DNA from 2 places in the Plantibacter sp. VKM Ac-2885 genome. Region 2 is predicted to be linked to the other one. Evidence: riboswitches for the same ligand, from Rfam matches in the RefSeq annotation. Region 2 holds a riboswitch; the other holds the start of a gene.
The links. Region 2 has a riboswitch for thiamine pyrophosphate ahead of thiM (hydroxyethylthiazole kinase). Riboswitches for the same ligand answer to the same signal wherever they lie in the genome.

Region 1 (8,086 bases), on a different contig from region 2:
GGTTCGAATCCTGCCGGGGGCACACCACCCTTCGACAAGCTCAGGGACCGATGACCGGAACCTGACCCTTCGACCGGCTCAGGGACCGGATACCCGGACGCTCATCGCTATTCGCGCAACCAAGGATTCCAACGTCCACGACTGTCGTGCGCGAGGGTGTCGAGGACGAGGGATGAGACCTGGTCCGCGGCGCCGGTCGCCTCGATGCGGAGGCTGGCGTCGAGGTCGGGCCGCTCCCGCTCGATGAACGCATCCTCCTGGAGAGTCCATCCCGCGAGCCAGTCGACACCGTCACCGCGCCCGATGAGGCGGTCGGTGCGCTGCACCACCGGCGCGTCGAGCCACAGCACCGTGTCGGCGCACACCCGCGACGACCGCGACGATGACCCGCAACCCTCGACGATGAGTGGACGGTCGCTCGGCACGAGGTGCGCCTCCGCACGGGCGGACCGTTCCCAGTCCCAGCGCCGCCACTCCCCCGCGCGCCGCTCGGCGAACGGTTCGAGGATCCACTCGACGAGGAGTCGAGCACCCTCGTCGAGCCCCTCCCACCCCGGATACAGGTCGTCCATGTGGACGACCGTGCTGGCCGTCAACGCGGACGCCACCGAGGAGGCGAGCGTCGTCTTCCCCGTGCCCGACCGTCCGTCGATGAGCAGGACCGGCGGAACCGCGCTCACTGGCCCACGACCCGGAACGTACCGGCGAGGACCGCCGTGGACAGCGCGAGGGCCATGATCGCGATCGTCACCAGGACGGCCAGAAGATCGGCCCGGCCCAGGCGGGACGGTCTGGCCCAGGTGCGTTCGATCGGTGCCCCGAACCCCCGCGCCTCCATCGCCGTCGCGAGTTTGCTCCCGCGGCGGATGGCGAACACCAGCAGCACGAACGCCATGGACGCGAACCGCCGGACCACTCCCCGGTCCCCCAGCCCACGGGCACGACGGGCGAGCGCGAGACTGCGCCAATCGTCGATGAAGAGTCCGAGCATCCGCGCTCCAGCGAGGATCCCGAGCACGAACCGCGACGGCAGCTTCGCGATCTGGGACAGCCCGTCGGCCAGATCGGTCGGATCCACCCGCGCGAAGAGCAGGATCGTCGGGAGACCGAGCGCCAACACGCGGATCGTCACGGCGACCGCCAGTTCGATCGAGTTGTCCGTCACGCGGACGAACCCGAGCGACAGGTACTCCGTCCCTCCCGGCTTCGCGTACAACAGCATGCTGATCCCGCCGATGGGCGCGAAGACGAGCACCGGCAGGGCCCGCTTCAGCAACGCGGTGAACCGCAGGCCGGAGAGCGGAAACAGCATCACTTCGAGCAGCACCGCCGTGCTCGCACTCACCCAGTCGATCGTCAGCAGCAACGGGACGGACAGGATGAGGACGGCCAGCACCTTCGTCACCGGATTCACCCGGTCGAGTGGCGGTCGATCGTGCAACACCGTCGAGCGCTCCGCTGCAGTGACGCTCGTCATGCAGCCCGCCTCCCGAGTTCCAGCGGTTCGAGGAGGATGCGATGGTCGCCCAGATGCTCGACGACCCCCGCGTCATGCGTGACGGAGACGATCGTCGCGCCGCGCTCGAGCTCCTGCTGCAGCAGGCGGACGAGCGACAGCCACGTGCGTCGATCCTGCCCGAACGTCGGCTCGTCGAGGACCATGACCGCCGGTCGGGCGGCGAGGACGGTGGCCACCGACAACCGGCGCTTCTGACCGCCCGAGAGACTGAACGGGTTCGCCTCGGCGAGACGACCCAATCCGAGCGCCTCGAGGATCTCGGAGACCCGCTCGTCGATGGCGGTCCGGGACCAGCGGAGGGCCTGCAGGCCGACACCGAGCTCGTTCCGCACGGTCGATGAGACGAACTGGTGCTCGGGATCCTGGAAGACCGTCCCGATGCGCGTGAGCAACTCGGTGGACTTCCAGCGTATCGGCCGGGATCCCAGCCTGCCGGCGAGCTGCGGAGCGGCGGTCACCGTCCCCGTGATCTCCGGTAGCAGTCCCGCCAGCGTGAGCGCGAGCGTGGACTTCCCCGCCCCGTTGGGGCCGACGATGACGGTCGCCGCGCCCTCGGGCACCGCGAGCCCCAGGTGCTCCTGCACCGGCTGCTTCCGCGTTCGACCGATCGCCAGGTCGTCGGTCGTGATGACCGCCGCTGATGGGCCGGACACCGGACGAGGGGCCAACCCCAGCGGGATGCCCGGCACCCAGACGCCCGCATCGGCCAGGCGCTGCCCGACGTCGTCGAGGACGAGGTCGGGTGGCCCGTCGGCGAGGACACCGCCGTCGGCGTCGAGCACGACGACCCTGGTCATCAGCTCGCGCCAGACGTCGACGCGGTGTTCGATGACGACCAGGGTGGACGAACCGTCATCGACCAGCCGAGCGACGGCGTCCCGCACCTCCGCCACCCCGGCCGGGTCGAGGTTCGCGGTCGGTTCGTCGAGCAGGAGGAGCGAGGGGTGCATGGCGAGTACGCCGGCGAGGGCCAGCCGCTGTTTCTGACCGCCGGACAGCGCCGAGGTCGAGTGGTCCAGCGGCAGGTCCAGTCCAACGGCCTCCAGTGAGGCGTCCACGCGGCGCCAGATCTCCTCGCGCTCGACGCCGAGGTTCTCGCAGCCGAAGGCGACGTCGTCACCGACCTTGGACAGGATCACCTGCGAGTCGGGATCCTGCAGCACGAGCCCGATGCGACCCCTCGCCCGTTCAGGCGGAACGCCGTCCACGAGGAGCGAGCCGTGGGACTCCCCCTCGTCCGCGCCGCCGAGGACGCCGGCCAGTGCGTGGATCAGCGTCGACTTGCCGGCACCGGACGCCCCCAGGAGGAGGACCCGTTCGCCCGGTTCGATCACGAGGTCGAGGTCGCGCACCGCCCAGGCCTTCCGACCGGCATGACGCCACCCCCAGTCCCGCGCGACGACGCGCGCCGGACCGGTCGCAGCCGTTCCCGGCACGATCAGACCTCGCGCCGAGCGTCCCGCCCCGACGCGAACCGACTGAGCGCTCCGGTCGACGCGAGTGCCCTGACGAGTGCCCATCCGACGACACCGGCGAGGATCGCGCCCGAGACGAGCAGCGAACCGAGGTAGATCGCGTTGAACTCGACACCCTTCTCGAGGTTGCCCGACATCACGAGCTCGAGGAGCCACGCGCCGGCCCCGGCTCCGGCACCGGCGAGGATCGCCGGAACGAGGCCGAAGCGCTTGTACGCGAGCGCCGCGAACACCAGCTCAGCACCGAGGCCCTGGGCGAGGCCGGAGTACACCGTCGTGACACCCCATGCGTTGCCGATGAGGGCCGAGACGATCGCTCCGATGGTCTCGACGAGAAGCGCTGCGCCGGGCTTCCGGATGATGAGTCCGCCGAGCACCCCACCGAGGAGCCAGATTCCGACGGCGATCCCGCCGAAACCGGGCGTGACGGCGCTGGCGCCCGCGTACCAGAGTGATCCGAGCGTGTTCCACGCCCAGAAGATGAGGCCGGTCGCGACGCCGAGCACGGCGACCACGACGATGTCGACGACCCTCCAGCGCAAGGTCCGCGACGCAACGCGTTCAGAGGGTGAGATCTTGGTCGATGCTGACACGATACGTGCCCTTCCTGTAGACGGAAAAGAGCACGGGATAGCGAGAAATGGTCTCCCTGCGCTGGCATGATCCAGATCAGGTTCGACGGTCGAAGGCGAATACCTTCCTCTCAGCCCGGTTCACCGGACTCCCGTGGTGGCACGAGTCTAACCCCTGCCGTGCGCAGTCGCACGACAGGGGTGCGACGGGGAGGGCTACTTCTTGAGGGCCTTGATCAGGCCGGCCAGAGCCTTGCCGCTCACCCAGATGAACGGGATCGCGACGGCGATGAGCGAGATGAGGTTCGGGTCGAAACGGAGACCCTCGTCGGTCTTGATGTAGGCACCGACCGGGATCGAGACGCCACCGCCACCGCCGCCGCTCGGGGCGTCGTCGCCGTCGCCCTCGGAGCCGCCGCCGAAGCCGTAGTACGTCAGTGCGACGGGCACGAGCTTCGTGCCGTCGACGTCCTGCTGCTCCCCGTAGGCTGCGGACACGCCGAGCCCCTTCGCCTGTTCTGCCAGCTTCTCCACGAGATTCGTCATACCGCGAGGCTACCGCTCGGTATCCACCGGTCCAAGGGGTTGATCCGTGCTCCCAGCACCCTGCGAGTCTCCGCGACTGCCGAGTCCGCGACGCCTCGGCTTGCCGAGGAGGGAGGCGGGAGCGATCGCGAGATCGCCGAACCGGCTCGCGACCCGGTCGATCGTCTGCTCGGCTTCACGCCACTCCTCGTCCGGGTCCCAGAGCCCGGCACCGGCCTCATCGGCGGGGACGAGCTGGTCGACCTTCACCCCGACGAGGCGCACGAGGCGTCCGCCGCGATCGAGGTCGTCGAACAGCGACGCCGCCTCGTCGTAGACCCGACGCCCGACGTTCGTGGCCTCGCCGATGGTGCGCGACCGGGTGACGACGCTGAAGTCCGCATAGCGGACGCGGATGCTGATCGTCCGTCCGGCGTAGCCGCCCTTCCGGAGCCGGATCGCGACGAGGCCGGCGAGGTTCAGCAGCTCGCGCTTGAGGATGGTCGGGTCCGAGACGTCCGTCGGGAAGGTCACCTCGTGGCTGACGCTCTTCTCGCGTCGTGCCAGCTCGATGCCGCGCGGATCGATCCCGTTCGCGAGCTCGAGGAGTCGGCGACCGGAGGCCTCACCGACCGCGCGCTGGAGCATTGACAAGGGGGTGGAGGCGAGCTGACCGATGGTGCGGATGCCCCGGTTCGTCAGCTGCTCCTCCGTCCGACCACCGACGCCCCACAGCGCACCCACCGGCAACGGGTGGAGGAACGCCAGGGTCTCGTCGGCGGGCACGACCAGCAGGCCGTCGGGCTTCGACAGGCCGGAGGCGAGCTTCGCGACGTATTTCGTCGACGCCAGGCCGACCGAGCACGGCAGACCGGTCGCGTCGAGGACCCGTTGCTTCACGAGCGCGGCGATCGTCCGCGGGCTCCCGAGCAACCGGACCGCACCGGAGACGTCGAGGAAGGCCTCGTCGATGCTCAGCGGCTCGACGAGCGGCGTGACCGACTCGAACACCTCCATCACCCGGTCGGAGTACTCGCGGTACCTGCCGTGGTGGGGCGGCAACACGACGGCGCTCGGACAGAGGCGCATCGCCTGGGACACCGGCATCGCCGCGCGCACGCCGTACCGGCGAGCCTCGTAACTGGCGGAGGTGACGACCGACCGCCCCTCCTTGTTGCCGACGATGATCGGCAGACCGCGCAGTTCGGGCCGTTCCAAGAGCTCGACCGAGACGAAGAACGCGTCCATGTCGACGTGGAGGATGGGGGTACCGCTGTCGTCGGCATCGTGCGCCGAGACGCGACGAGACGCTCCATCCTGCCGACTCATGCCTCCATTGTCGCAGTCGCCTCCGACACGCTCTCCACAAGGGCCGAGGCGGGAGGGCCCGGCGACGCTAGGCTGTCCGGCGATGAGCACGCGAACGCGGACCGGGTCGGCCCCGGCGGTCCCAGACCTCTCCGGGCGGGACCTCGCCCTCGACCTCGTGCGCGTCGCGTGCGTCGTGACGGTCGTCATCGTCCACCTCCTGATGGTCGCGGTGGCCGTCGAGCCGGACGGCGCGATCGGCATCTCCCGAGCGTTGGAGCAGCAACCCTGGTTCGACACGGGTACCTGGTTCGGCCAGATCATGCCGCTGTTCTTCATCGTGGGCGGCTTCGCGACGATCACCGGCTGGCGCAGCACCGTCCGACGTGGTGGCGGGACCAGCGACTTCCTCCGGTCCCGGGTCTTCCGACTCGCCCTGCCGACGATCCCGGTCCTGCTCTTCCTCGCCGCGGGGCTGTGGCTCGCCGGGGCGTTCGGTGTCGACCCCGCCATCATCGAGGCCGTCGCCGCAGGCGTCGGGTCCCCGCTCTGGTTCCTGGCCGCCTACCTGCTCTGCCAGGCGGTCGCCCCGTTCCTCGCCACCTGCCACGACCGCCACCCCTTCCTGACCTGTGCGGCGCTGCTAGCCGGCGTGATACTCGTCGACGTGGTCCGTTACTCGACCGGCCTCCTGGGCATCGGTCTCGTCAACCTGGTGTTCGTCTGGCCGCTGCTGCAGCAGTTCGGGTTCTTCCTGGCCGACGGACGTCTCCGCTCCGTTCCGCGCCTCGTCCTCGTGGCCGTGGTGCTCGTCTCCTACGGTGCGCTCGTGCCGATCACGACCTGGATGCCGTACTCGACCAGCATGCTCGGCAACCTCAACCCGCCGACCCTCCCCCTCGTCGTCCTCGGCGTCGGGCAGCTCGCCCTGCTCGCCCTGGTGCACCCGCTACTCACCGCCATCATGCGGACCCGCGCCGCGCGAGCGGTCGTCTTCCTCATCGGGTCCCGGCTGATGACGGTGTACCTCTGGCATCTCCCCCTGATCATCGCGGTCGCCGGTCTCCAGCTCGCCCTCGGCATCCCCTTCGCGGAACCGCTGAGCGCCGCGTGGTGGTGGACCCGACCGGTCGTGCTGCTCGTCGTCGCGGTCCTGCTCGCGGGCGTCGGCACACTCCTCGGCCGCGTCGAGCACCCCCGCAAGCTGCGCCTCGACCCGGAACGCAAGCCAGCACACGTCGCCGTGTGGATCGCACTCGCGAGCGCCTTCATCATGCCCTTCGCGGAGATCTCCCACCCGCTCACCGCCGCGATGGCGGCTGCCGGCGCTGTCGGCTCGATCATCGCGGTCGTGCTCCTGAACCCGACCCGTCGGCCGGTCGAGCGCGTCGCGAGCGGATCAGACCAGGCCGTGGACCAGCGGCCGTAGCCATTCGCGGAAGGCCTCCCGGTCGTCCCGGAGCGACTCACTGACCACGATCGTGTCGGGCGCGACCACCCAGGCACCCGGTCGGCAGATCGGGAGCACCTCGAGGTCCAACCGGAACGAGCTGGATTGCCGGCGCAACTCGAACTGACGCTCGCGGATGAGTTCGTAGACGTCGGTGAGGCGACTCGGCGATCGGCCTGCGAGCGCGCGCTCGTACTCCCGGATGCGAGCCGACGCCCAGCGGTGCGCGTCGTCGTACGCCCGGTAGGCGAGCTCCTGCAGGTCGAGGGCTCGATCGAACACCTCGAAGTGGGGTGGGCGGACCTCGGCCATGAACAGGCGCGTGTCGCGACGGGCGATCCCGGTCCACCAGCCGTCGAACTGGACGGCGAGCGCGTCGAGGTCGAGGCCGGCGACGTCGATCCGCTCCAGCCCCGGCGTGACTGCCGGAAGCTGCGCGACGCATCGCCCCCCGAGCCCTGCCATGTCGCGGAACGCGAGCGCCAGCATGAGGGCCATCGGAGCGTCTTCCGTGACCTGCCACCGCATGGTGCCTTCGACCAGCATGGCGGAAGTGTATGCCGGGCCAGCAGTCGACACCAGGGCTTCCCCTGGCCGACGACATCGGGCCCGAGCCGCCGTCATCGACGGTGGCTCGGGCCCGAGGGTGCAGCAGTGACCGCTACTGCGAGGCGCGCTCCAGGACGAGTTCGCGCACACGCGCCGCATCGGCCTGTCCGCGCATCGCCTTCATCACGGCGCCGATGACCGCGCCGGCGGCCTGGACCTTGCCGTCGCGGATCTTGGCGAGGACGTCCGGCTGAGCGGCCAGTGCCTCGTCGATGGCGGCGATCAGCGGACCGTCGTCGGACACGAGTGCGAGACCGCGAGCGTCGATGACCTCCTGAGGAGTGCCCTCCCCGTCGATGACGCCCTCGAGCACCTGGCGTGCGAGCTTGTCGTTGAGCGTTCCGGCCTCGACGAGCGCCGCGAGAGCCGCGACGTGCTCGGGTGACACGAGGCTCGTCGCCTCGACGTCGCGCTGGTTCGCGATCCGCGAGATCTCGCCCGTCCACCACTTCCGTGCGGCGGCCGGAGCGGCGCCGGCCTCGACGGTGGCCGTGATCTCGTTCAGCAGACCACCGTTCACGACGTCCTGGAACTCCAGGTCGGTGAAGCCCCACTCGCTCTTCAGCCGACGGCGGCGGACGGCCGGCTGCTCGGGCAGGGCCGCTCGGAGTTCCTCGATGAGTTCGGG
Region 2 (8,086 bases):
ACAGCGGCCTCGTGGAGGTGGCCGGGGTCGACGTCACCTCCCTCGACCGCCGTGCGGCCACCGACTTCCGCCGCACGAGGCTCGGCATCGTGTTCCAGCAGGCCAACCTGCTGCCGTCGCTCACGGCCCTCGAGCAGCTGTGCGTCCTCGGGACGCTCGGCGGCCGCACGTCGCGGGCCGACCGGACGCACACCCGCGAGCGGGCCGCGACGCTGCTCGCCGCCGTCGGGCTCGCCGACCAGGCCGGCAAGCGGCCGCATCAGCTCTCGGGTGGTCAGCGGCAGCGCGTCAACATCGCGCGCGCCCTCATGAACGAGCCCGACGCTCTCGTCGTGGATGAGCCGACCAGTGCACTCGACCACGAGCGTGGATCCGCGATCATCGAACTCATCCTCGAACTCACCGCGACCTCGGGCGCCGCGACGCTGCTGGTCACCCATGATCGGAGCCACCTCGACCGCATGGACCAGGTGCTCGTCATGGAGGACGGTCGGCTCAGCGCCGCCGCCGACGCGCTGGCCCTGCGGTCCTGAGGTCCACCGTCGCCCGGCGGTAGGGTGAGGTCACGTCGAGAGAGGACCGCCATGCGCCGTGCGACCCGTGGGCTGACCGTGATCGCGATCGTCGGCGCCGTGCTCGGCACGAGTGCCTGCACCGGTGGCGCGGACTCGCCCTCCGGTCAGAGCTCCGCGAGCGAGGCCGGCGTGATCGCACCCGTCATCGTGCAGCTCGTCGATCAGGACGGCCGGACCGTCACCGTCGGCCTCGACAACGTGGTGGACCTCGTCGCCGTCGATCCGACCGTGTGGTCCGCGGAGATCGAGGATCCGTCGATCGCGGAGTACGTGCCGGGCGGATCCCGAGGCGGCGCGTCCTTCAACCCCGGTCTGCAGCCGCTCGAGGTCGGGAGCACGACGGTGACGCTGACGAACAGCTCCGACGATTCGACCGTCGTCTTCACGCTCGAGGTCGTCGACCGGTCCTGAGCCGGTGACGCTCCGACGCCCGAACCGGTCCCTGAGCCTGTCGAAGGGCGCACTCACCCCGGTCCCTGAGCCTGTCGACATTTCGACAAGCTCAGTGACCAACGTTCAGATGTTGAGGTAGCGGCAGAGGTACGCGGTAGTGACCTCGACCTCGACCTGGAAGCTGCTGCTCCCCGGGACACTGAACTGCGCGTCGGGCCCGAAGTCCTGCCACGCACTCGTGTTCGGCAGCAGCACGCGGAGCTTGCCGGAGATCACGGACATCTCCTCGGCCTTGCCCGTGGTGAAGGTGTACTGCCCCGGCTCCATCACGCCGACGCTGGCCGACTCAGCACCGGGCTCATTCGTGGTGAACCCGATCGACTTCACCTTGCCGTCGAAGTACTCGTTGCTGGTCAGCATCAGGGGCCTCTCGTCGTGGTCCGGGATCGCGGCGGCGGATCCGGCCTTCATCGTATCGGCTCGGCGAAGAACGCCTCCTCGTGCGCGGCCGAGGCCAGGAACGCCCGTCGCATCGTCTCCCGGCCGGCCTCGTCCGCACGAGCTGCCGCCCCGGCGACGATCTCGATCGCCCGGGCGTTCGCCGTCGCGAACGAGGGGTCGGCGTACGTGTCGAGCCACGCCGCGAACGGGTGCTCCGCGTGTGATGCGCCGACCAGTCGCTCACCGAGATCCTGGTAGATCCAGTAGCAGGGCAACACGGCGGCGACCACCCGCCCGTAGTCGCCGTCGACCGTCGCCGCGTGCAGGTGGTCGAGGTACGCCGTGGTCGTCGCCGACGGTTCCGCATCCATACCGCCGACGGCATACGTGCTGAGCCAGGTGCGGTGCAGCTCCATCTCGGCCTCGATGGAGCCCGCCGCGCCGGTCGCCCAGAACACCTGCTCCTCGGCCGTCGGCGCCAAGGCACTCGCTCGTGCGAGGATCCGCGAGTAGGCCCGCAGGTAGATCGCGTCCTGCTGCAGGTACCAGGCGAACCGGGCCGGATCGAGGGTGCCGTCCGCGAGCGTCGTCACGAACGGCAGGTGGTCGACCCGGTCCCGCAGCTCGGCGATGTCCTCCCACCAGCCCGTGAGGATACCGGCGCCGTCCTGGCGACCCGATGTCATCCCGGCCGACGCCCACAGCTCGGCGAAGTGGCTGATCGGCCCGTTGCCCGAGCCGACCGCGAGCGCGTCCGCGTGCCGGAGGCTCGACGTGAGCCAGGCCTTCGCCTCGCCGAGCGCCTCGGTCCAGGACCCCGAACGGACGACGAGGGTGGCCATCGCGCTCGACAGGGAGCACCCGGTTCCGTGGGTGTTCCGTGTGTCGACTCGAAGACCGTCGAACTCGACGAGTGATCGGCCGCCACCCAGACCACCGGTGGCGTCGACGAGCGCATCCGGGCAATCGGTCGTCCCCGTCAGGTGCCCGCCCTTCACGAGCACGATCACGCCCGCCTGCGCCGAGACCCGTTCCGCCTGGGCGAGTGCGTCGGCCCAGCTCGTCGCCACCGGCTCGTCCGCGAGGACGGCGAGTTCGGGGAGGTTCGGGGTGACGAGGTCGACGTGCGGGAGGAGCGCGCGCATGGCCGCCTCAGCGTCGCGGTGGAGGAGGCGGTCGCCGCTCGTCGCGACCATCACCGGGTCGAGGACGACGGGTCCGGTCACGGTCTCCTGCAGCCAGGTCGACACGGTGTCGATGATCGCGACGTCGCCCAGCATCCCGATCTTGACCGCGTCGATCACCACGTCGTCCGCGACCGCGTCCAACTGCTCCCGGAGGAACCCGACGGGCGGGGTGTGCACGGATCGGACGCCCCGGGTGTTCTGCGCGACGAGCGCGGTGACGACCGCCATGCCGTACCCGCCGTTCGCGGCGATGCTCTTGAGGTCGGCCTGGATCCCGGCACCACCGGTCGGGTCGGTCCCGGCGATGCTCAGCACCCGGGGTGTCTCGCGGACCACGACCGGTCGTCGACCGTGCACCCGGTTCGAGGTCGACGAAACCGGCGTCATCGTCTGTTCCACGGCGCTCATGCCGAGACCTCGATCCAGGCGCTGCGGAACGCCCGGGCGGCGGCCGCCGGATCGTCGGCGGCGCAGATGGCCGAGACCACGGCGAGCCCGGCGGCACCGGCGGCATGCAGCTCGACCGTGTCCTCCAGCGAGACACCGCCGATCGCAACGCACGGGAGCGGGGTCGCGGCGGCGATCGCGGCGAACCCCTCCATGCCCAGCGGCTCCGGGTGGTCCGGCTTGGTCGTCGTCGGGCGGATGACGCCGACGCCGAGGTAGTCGACGGTCCCGGGAGGCAGCGCTGCGACCGCGTCGAGGTGCGCCGAGGTGTTCGCCGTCAGTCCCACGACGGCGGCCTGACCCACGATGCGACGCACGGCGTCGACCGGGAGATCGCTCTGACCCACGTGGACGCCGTGGACGACGGCACCGGCGGAACGGGCGGCGAGGAACACGTCCACCCGATCGTCGACGAGGAGCAGCGCCCGCCCGGCGACGACCTCCGCCGCACGCACGGTCAGGTCGAACAATTCTCGCGCCGACGCGGTCTTCTCCCGCAGCTGGACCGCGGTCACCCCGCCGTCGACGGCCCGGCGCACGACGTCGAGGACACCGCGATCGCCGCTGGCCGAGGCGTCCGTGACGAGGTAGGTGGCGATGCCACGGCGCACGAGCTCGGCGTGCGAGCGTGCCGCGAGGACCAGGTCCGCGGTGGTCGAGGCGCTCACGCGATCACCGCCAGGCTGCGGACGGTGTCCGCGTCGAGGAGTTGGAGGTGGTCGAGGAAGGCGGGAGCGAAGGAGCCGGGGCCACGGCTCTCCGCGGCCGCCAGCTGCGCGGCGACCGTGTACGCGGTGGTGGCCGCGACCGTCGTCAGCAGCCGGTCGTCGTCAAGTGACGCGAAGGCGGCGAGCACGGCACCGAGGGCACAGCCACCGCCCGTCACGAGGGTGAGCAAGGCGTGCCCGTTCGAGCAGCGGACGATGCGCTCACCGTCGGTGATGACGTCCGTCGGGCCGGAGATCGCGACGACGGCACCCGAGGCACGGGCGATCGCGGTGGCCGCCTTGATCGCGCTGTCCACCGAGTCGGTGCTGTCGACCCCGCGACCGCCGGCGCCCAGTCCAGCGAGGGCGATGATCTCGCTGGCGTTGCCGCGGACGACCGTCGGCCGCAGCGCGAGGAGTTCGGCGGCGAGCGCCGTCCGTACCGGCAGGAAGCCGACGGCGACGGGGTCGAGCACCCACGGGGTGCCGGCGTCGTTCGCGGCGGTGGCGGCCTCGACCATGGCCTCGCGCTGCTCCGTCTGCGGCGTCCCGAGATTGAGGAGGGCCCCGGAGGCGATGCGGGCGAACGGCCCGGCCTCGGTGGGGATGTCGGTCATCGCCGGAGCGGCGCCGATGGCGAGCAGGACGTTCGCGGTGAAGTTGGTCACCACGGCGTTCGTGATCGATTGGACGAGCGGCGTGCACTCGCGCAGGCGGTCGAGGAGGTCCCCGGACGCGCTCGCGAACTCGCCGACGGACGAGTCGTCGGTGGACGGGTGGGCAGACTGCTGCGGTGTGCGAATGCTCATTCGCGACATCCCTTCGCTCGGACTAACGAGATCAGGTTCGACGGGTGTGTTCTCAGCCGATCGTCGTGGGATCGGCACCCCGTGTCACTCGCGACCACCCTAGCGGGTCGGCCCGGCTTCCGGTCCAGCGGGCGGGCGAGGATGATGGAGGGATGGACTTCTTCGAGCTGGTCACCATCGTCTTCGAGGTCGCCGGTGTCGGGGCGATGGTCGTGGGCTTCGTGATCGCCGTCACCCTCTCGGCCCGCCTGTGGTGGAGCACGCGCGACGGCGCACGGGCCTTCCGGATGCTGCGGGAGACGATCGGCTCGGTCATCCTGCTCGGGCTGGAGATCCTCGTGGCCGCCGACCTCGTGAAGACGGTCACGTCGACGCCATCGCTGACCGACGCACTCGTCCTCGCGATCATCGTCGTCATCCGCACCCTGCTGAGCTTCTCCCTGCAGATCGAGATCGAGGGCACCCTCCCCTGGAAGCGCTTGGCGACAACCGGCCCGCAGCTGTTCGACCGTGCCGTCAAGCGCGGCGGCGAACGCACCCGACGTCGCGCCGAGGAGCAGGACGCGTCGACGTCGCCGGCGGCCGGGCCCGTCGGCACGCAAACGCAGACCGCACCGACCACGTCGACCGTCCGCGAGGACGAGTCCGAATTCCCAGAGCTCCGGAGTCGAGACTGATGGCGGCCAGCTCATCCTGAAATATCAGACCTGGACTTGCGCAATGGCTTGGCCTACAGTCGCCCTATGTGGCTCGCCTTCCTCGTCAAGATCCGATGGGTCGCGGTCACGCTGGCCGCAGTTCTGACTGTGGGCGGCGCCGTGTTGCTCATCCGAGGTGTTGAGCCGGTGAAGGCGTGGTCCATGATCGGCGCCGGGGTCATTTCACTCGTCCTGCAGCACCTCTATGCGCGGGCAGCTCGGGAGACGGACGCACGCGACACGATCGGTTAGCGGTGAGAGAGCGAGAGCGTCTGCCACTCCGCAGGGCGGGCTAGCGTGCCGCGGAGGTCGCCCAGGTGTCGCGGATGAGGTCGGGCAGCAGACGCATGTCGTCGAAGACGTGGGTGCCGTCGCCGACGAGCCGCTCGGCGGGCGTCATGCCACCGGCGTAGGCGTAGACCGTCATGCCGGCCGCGCGGGCAGCCAGCACGCCGACGACGCTGTCCTCGATGACCGCGCACCGCTCGGGGGCCGTGTCGAAGTCGGCGGCGGCGTGCAGGAAGAGGTCGGGTGCGGGCTTGCCGACGGCGACGTCGGTCGCGCTGAAGATGCGCCCGTCGAAGCGGTCGTGGATGCCCACCTGCCCGAGGTTGCGGACGACGTCGTGCAGCATCCCGTTCGAGGCGACGCACAGCGGCACCCCGGTCGCAGCGATACCGTCGAGGGCGTCGACGACCCCGTCGACCGCCTCGAGCTCGCGCTCGCAGATGCCGCGGAACATGTCGCTCCAGCGCTGGATCCAGTCGGCCTCGAGCGGCTTCCCGAGGCGCTGCTCGACGAGCGTCGCGTACGTCTCGAGCGAGGCGCCGACGAAGAGCTCCCGCACCTCGGCCTCGGTGTAGTCGCCGCCGACCTCGTTGAGTAGCTGCAGGTTCACCCGGACGGAGATGCGTTCCGTGTCGACGAGCGTGCCGTCGCAGTCGAAGATGACGAGGTCCGGATAGTCGACTGGCATGCTCCGAGCCTAAACGACACCGCCTGCGCTGTGGCCGTGTGCCCTCCGGCGGCGACCTCCGACGGCGGTCGGCGCGGCGGTCAGCGGGCCGCGCGGACGCCCTGTCGCTGCCAGGTGACGACCATGCGTCGCGCATACTGGGTCGCCGCGACGAAGTGGCCGAGGAGTCCGAGGAGGATCGCGACGAAGCCGACCCCGCCGAAGACCCGGTAGAGCGCCGACGCAGGATCCCCGCCGCCGAGCGCGAGGCCGATGAGCAGCGCGAAGAAGCCGACGAAGAGGAACACCGTCCGGATCTTGCCGGCGATGCTCACCGGCACCTCCGGCGTCCCGCGGAAGGCGACGACGGCGACGAACGCGAGCAGGAGGTCGGGGACGATCATGACCACGAACACCTGCCACGGGATGATCTGCGCGATGGCGAACGACGCGGCGACCACGACCACGGTCAGGCGATCGGCCACGCCGTCGAGCCAGGTGCCGAGCGCGGAGACCGTGCCCATGCGGCGCGCGATCTGCCCGTCGGCGACGTCGCTCAGGAACACCACCGCACCGACGACGAGCGCAGCCCAGTAGGAGCCGGTGATCACCAGGGCGGCGAACACCGGGAGCAGGACGATGCGTCCTGCCGTGATCGCGTTCGGCAGGTTCTTCCAGTCGTCGTCGGAGAACAGCTGCGTCCGGAGGCGTGCGAGCGGCGTCTTCTCGTGCAGGGTCACCGGGATCATCGCCTCGTCGCCGGGGATCGCGGCACCTCGGCGGAATCGGGCGATCGCGACCACCGTGACCAACACGACGAGCGCGAACAGCAGCACCCAGCCGGTGGCGCCGAGGTACTGGCGGACCGTGTCGAGCGTGGCGCGGACGAGGGAGCCGACCCCGACGTAGACGGCGGACCAGAGGAGGGAACCCAGCAGCGATGCCGCGAGGAACGACCGGTAGGGCACGCGGGCGACCCCGGCGGCGGTCGGTGTCAGGCACCGGAGCACGGGGACGAGCCTCGTGAGGAAGACGGCCTGGGCCCCGCGTCGCTCGAGCGCCTCGACCGCGCGGTCCCAGCCGTCGACGCCGAGACGCCGGACGATGGCCGAGTCACGGAGGCGACCACCGGAACGACGACCGACGAGGTAGCCGAGCTGGTCCCCGAGTGACCCGCCGAGGGCGACCGCGAGGAACAGCACGAGGGCACCGGGGGCGGAGTCGAGCATGGCCGCGAGGAGGAGCACCACCGGTTCACCGGGGACGACGAGGCCGAGCCAGAGGCCGGACTCGGCGGTCGTGAACAGGAGTCCGATGAGCCAGATCACCGGATCGGGCAGCGCCGTCGCGGCGTCGTTCACCCACCCGATGATGTCCACGGATCCCCGTTCAGCAGTGCGACCCGCACTCCAGGGCGGGGCGCGGCTCGCCCAAGTCTACGGACGAGCCGCACCCTCCCCTCCCCGAGGGGTCGTTCAAACGGTCATTCGCCGGACAGCTCGTCCCGATTCGCGCGTCGACGACGCAGGACGGCCGCGATGACGACACCTGCGGCACCGAGCACGAAGAGCGCTCCGGCCGCGACGATCCACGGCATCGCGTCCGCACCGGTCGAGGGCAGACGACCCGCGTTGCTCGGAACCGCGGGGTCGCTCGGGTTCGTCGACGGCACGGGGACGACGGCGTCGGGAACGAGGACGAAGGCCGGTACCGAGACGACGGAACCGTCTGCGGCGACGACCACGGTCGCCGTCGTGGCGCCCTCGGCGGTGTAGCCCTCCGGCATCGTCACGGACACCTCGTAGGAACCTGGCGCGAGGCCGCCGAGGTCGTAGGCGCCGTCGGCGTCCGTCGTGACGTCGACCGGGCCTGCC

Region 1: it holds a riboswitch for thiamine pyrophosphate, as region 2 does, so the genes downstream of both, ITJ66_RS09455 (ECF transporter S component) here and thiM (hydroxyethylthiazole kinase) in region 2, are expected to answer to the same signal.

Annotation. Positions count from the first base shown of each region.
Region 1 covers NZ_JADKSK010000001.1:1,959,172-1,967,257, reverse strand. Annotated here, with positions in the region: gene ITJ66_RS09470 (hypothetical protein) at 108-680, opposite strand; gene ITJ66_RS09465 (energy-coupling factor transporter transmembrane protein EcfT) at 677-1,477, opposite strand; gene ITJ66_RS09460 (ABC transporter ATP-binding protein) at 1,474-2,955, opposite strand; gene ITJ66_RS09455 (ECF transporter S component) at 2,958-3,587, opposite strand; TPP riboswitch at 3,624-3,732, opposite strand; gene ITJ66_RS09450 (hypothetical protein) at 3,783-4,112, opposite strand; gene dinB (DNA polymerase IV) at 4,122-5,420, opposite strand; gene ITJ66_RS09440 (acyltransferase) at 5,503-6,828, shown strand; gene ITJ66_RS09435 (hypothetical protein) at 6,799-7,395, opposite strand; gene gatB (Asp-tRNA(Asn)/Glu-tRNA(Gln) amidotransferase subunit GatB) at 7,511-8,086, opposite strand, start outside.
Region 2 covers NZ_JADKSK010000002.1:416,441-424,526, reverse strand. Annotated here, with positions in the region: gene ITJ66_RS14570 (ABC transporter ATP-binding protein) at 1-533, shown strand, start outside; gene ITJ66_RS14565 (hypothetical protein) at 585-986, shown strand; gene ITJ66_RS14560 (pyrimidine/purine nucleoside phosphorylase) at 1,092-1,388, opposite strand; gene ITJ66_RS14555 (bifunctional hydroxymethylpyrimidine kinase/phosphomethylpyrimidine kinase) at 1,436-3,004, opposite strand; gene thiE (thiamine phosphate synthase) at 3,001-3,711, opposite strand; gene thiM (hydroxyethylthiazole kinase) at 3,708-4,559, opposite strand; TPP riboswitch at 4,551-4,651, opposite strand; gene ITJ66_RS14540 (DUF1622 domain-containing protein) at 4,712-5,236, shown strand; gene ITJ66_RS14535 (hypothetical protein) at 5,303-5,509, shown strand; gene ITJ66_RS14530 (HAD family phosphatase) at 5,550-6,233, opposite strand; gene ITJ66_RS14525 (CDP-alcohol phosphatidyltransferase family protein) at 6,314-7,591, opposite strand; gene ITJ66_RS14520 (carboxypeptidase regulatory-like domain-containing protein) at 7,696-8,086, opposite strand, start outside.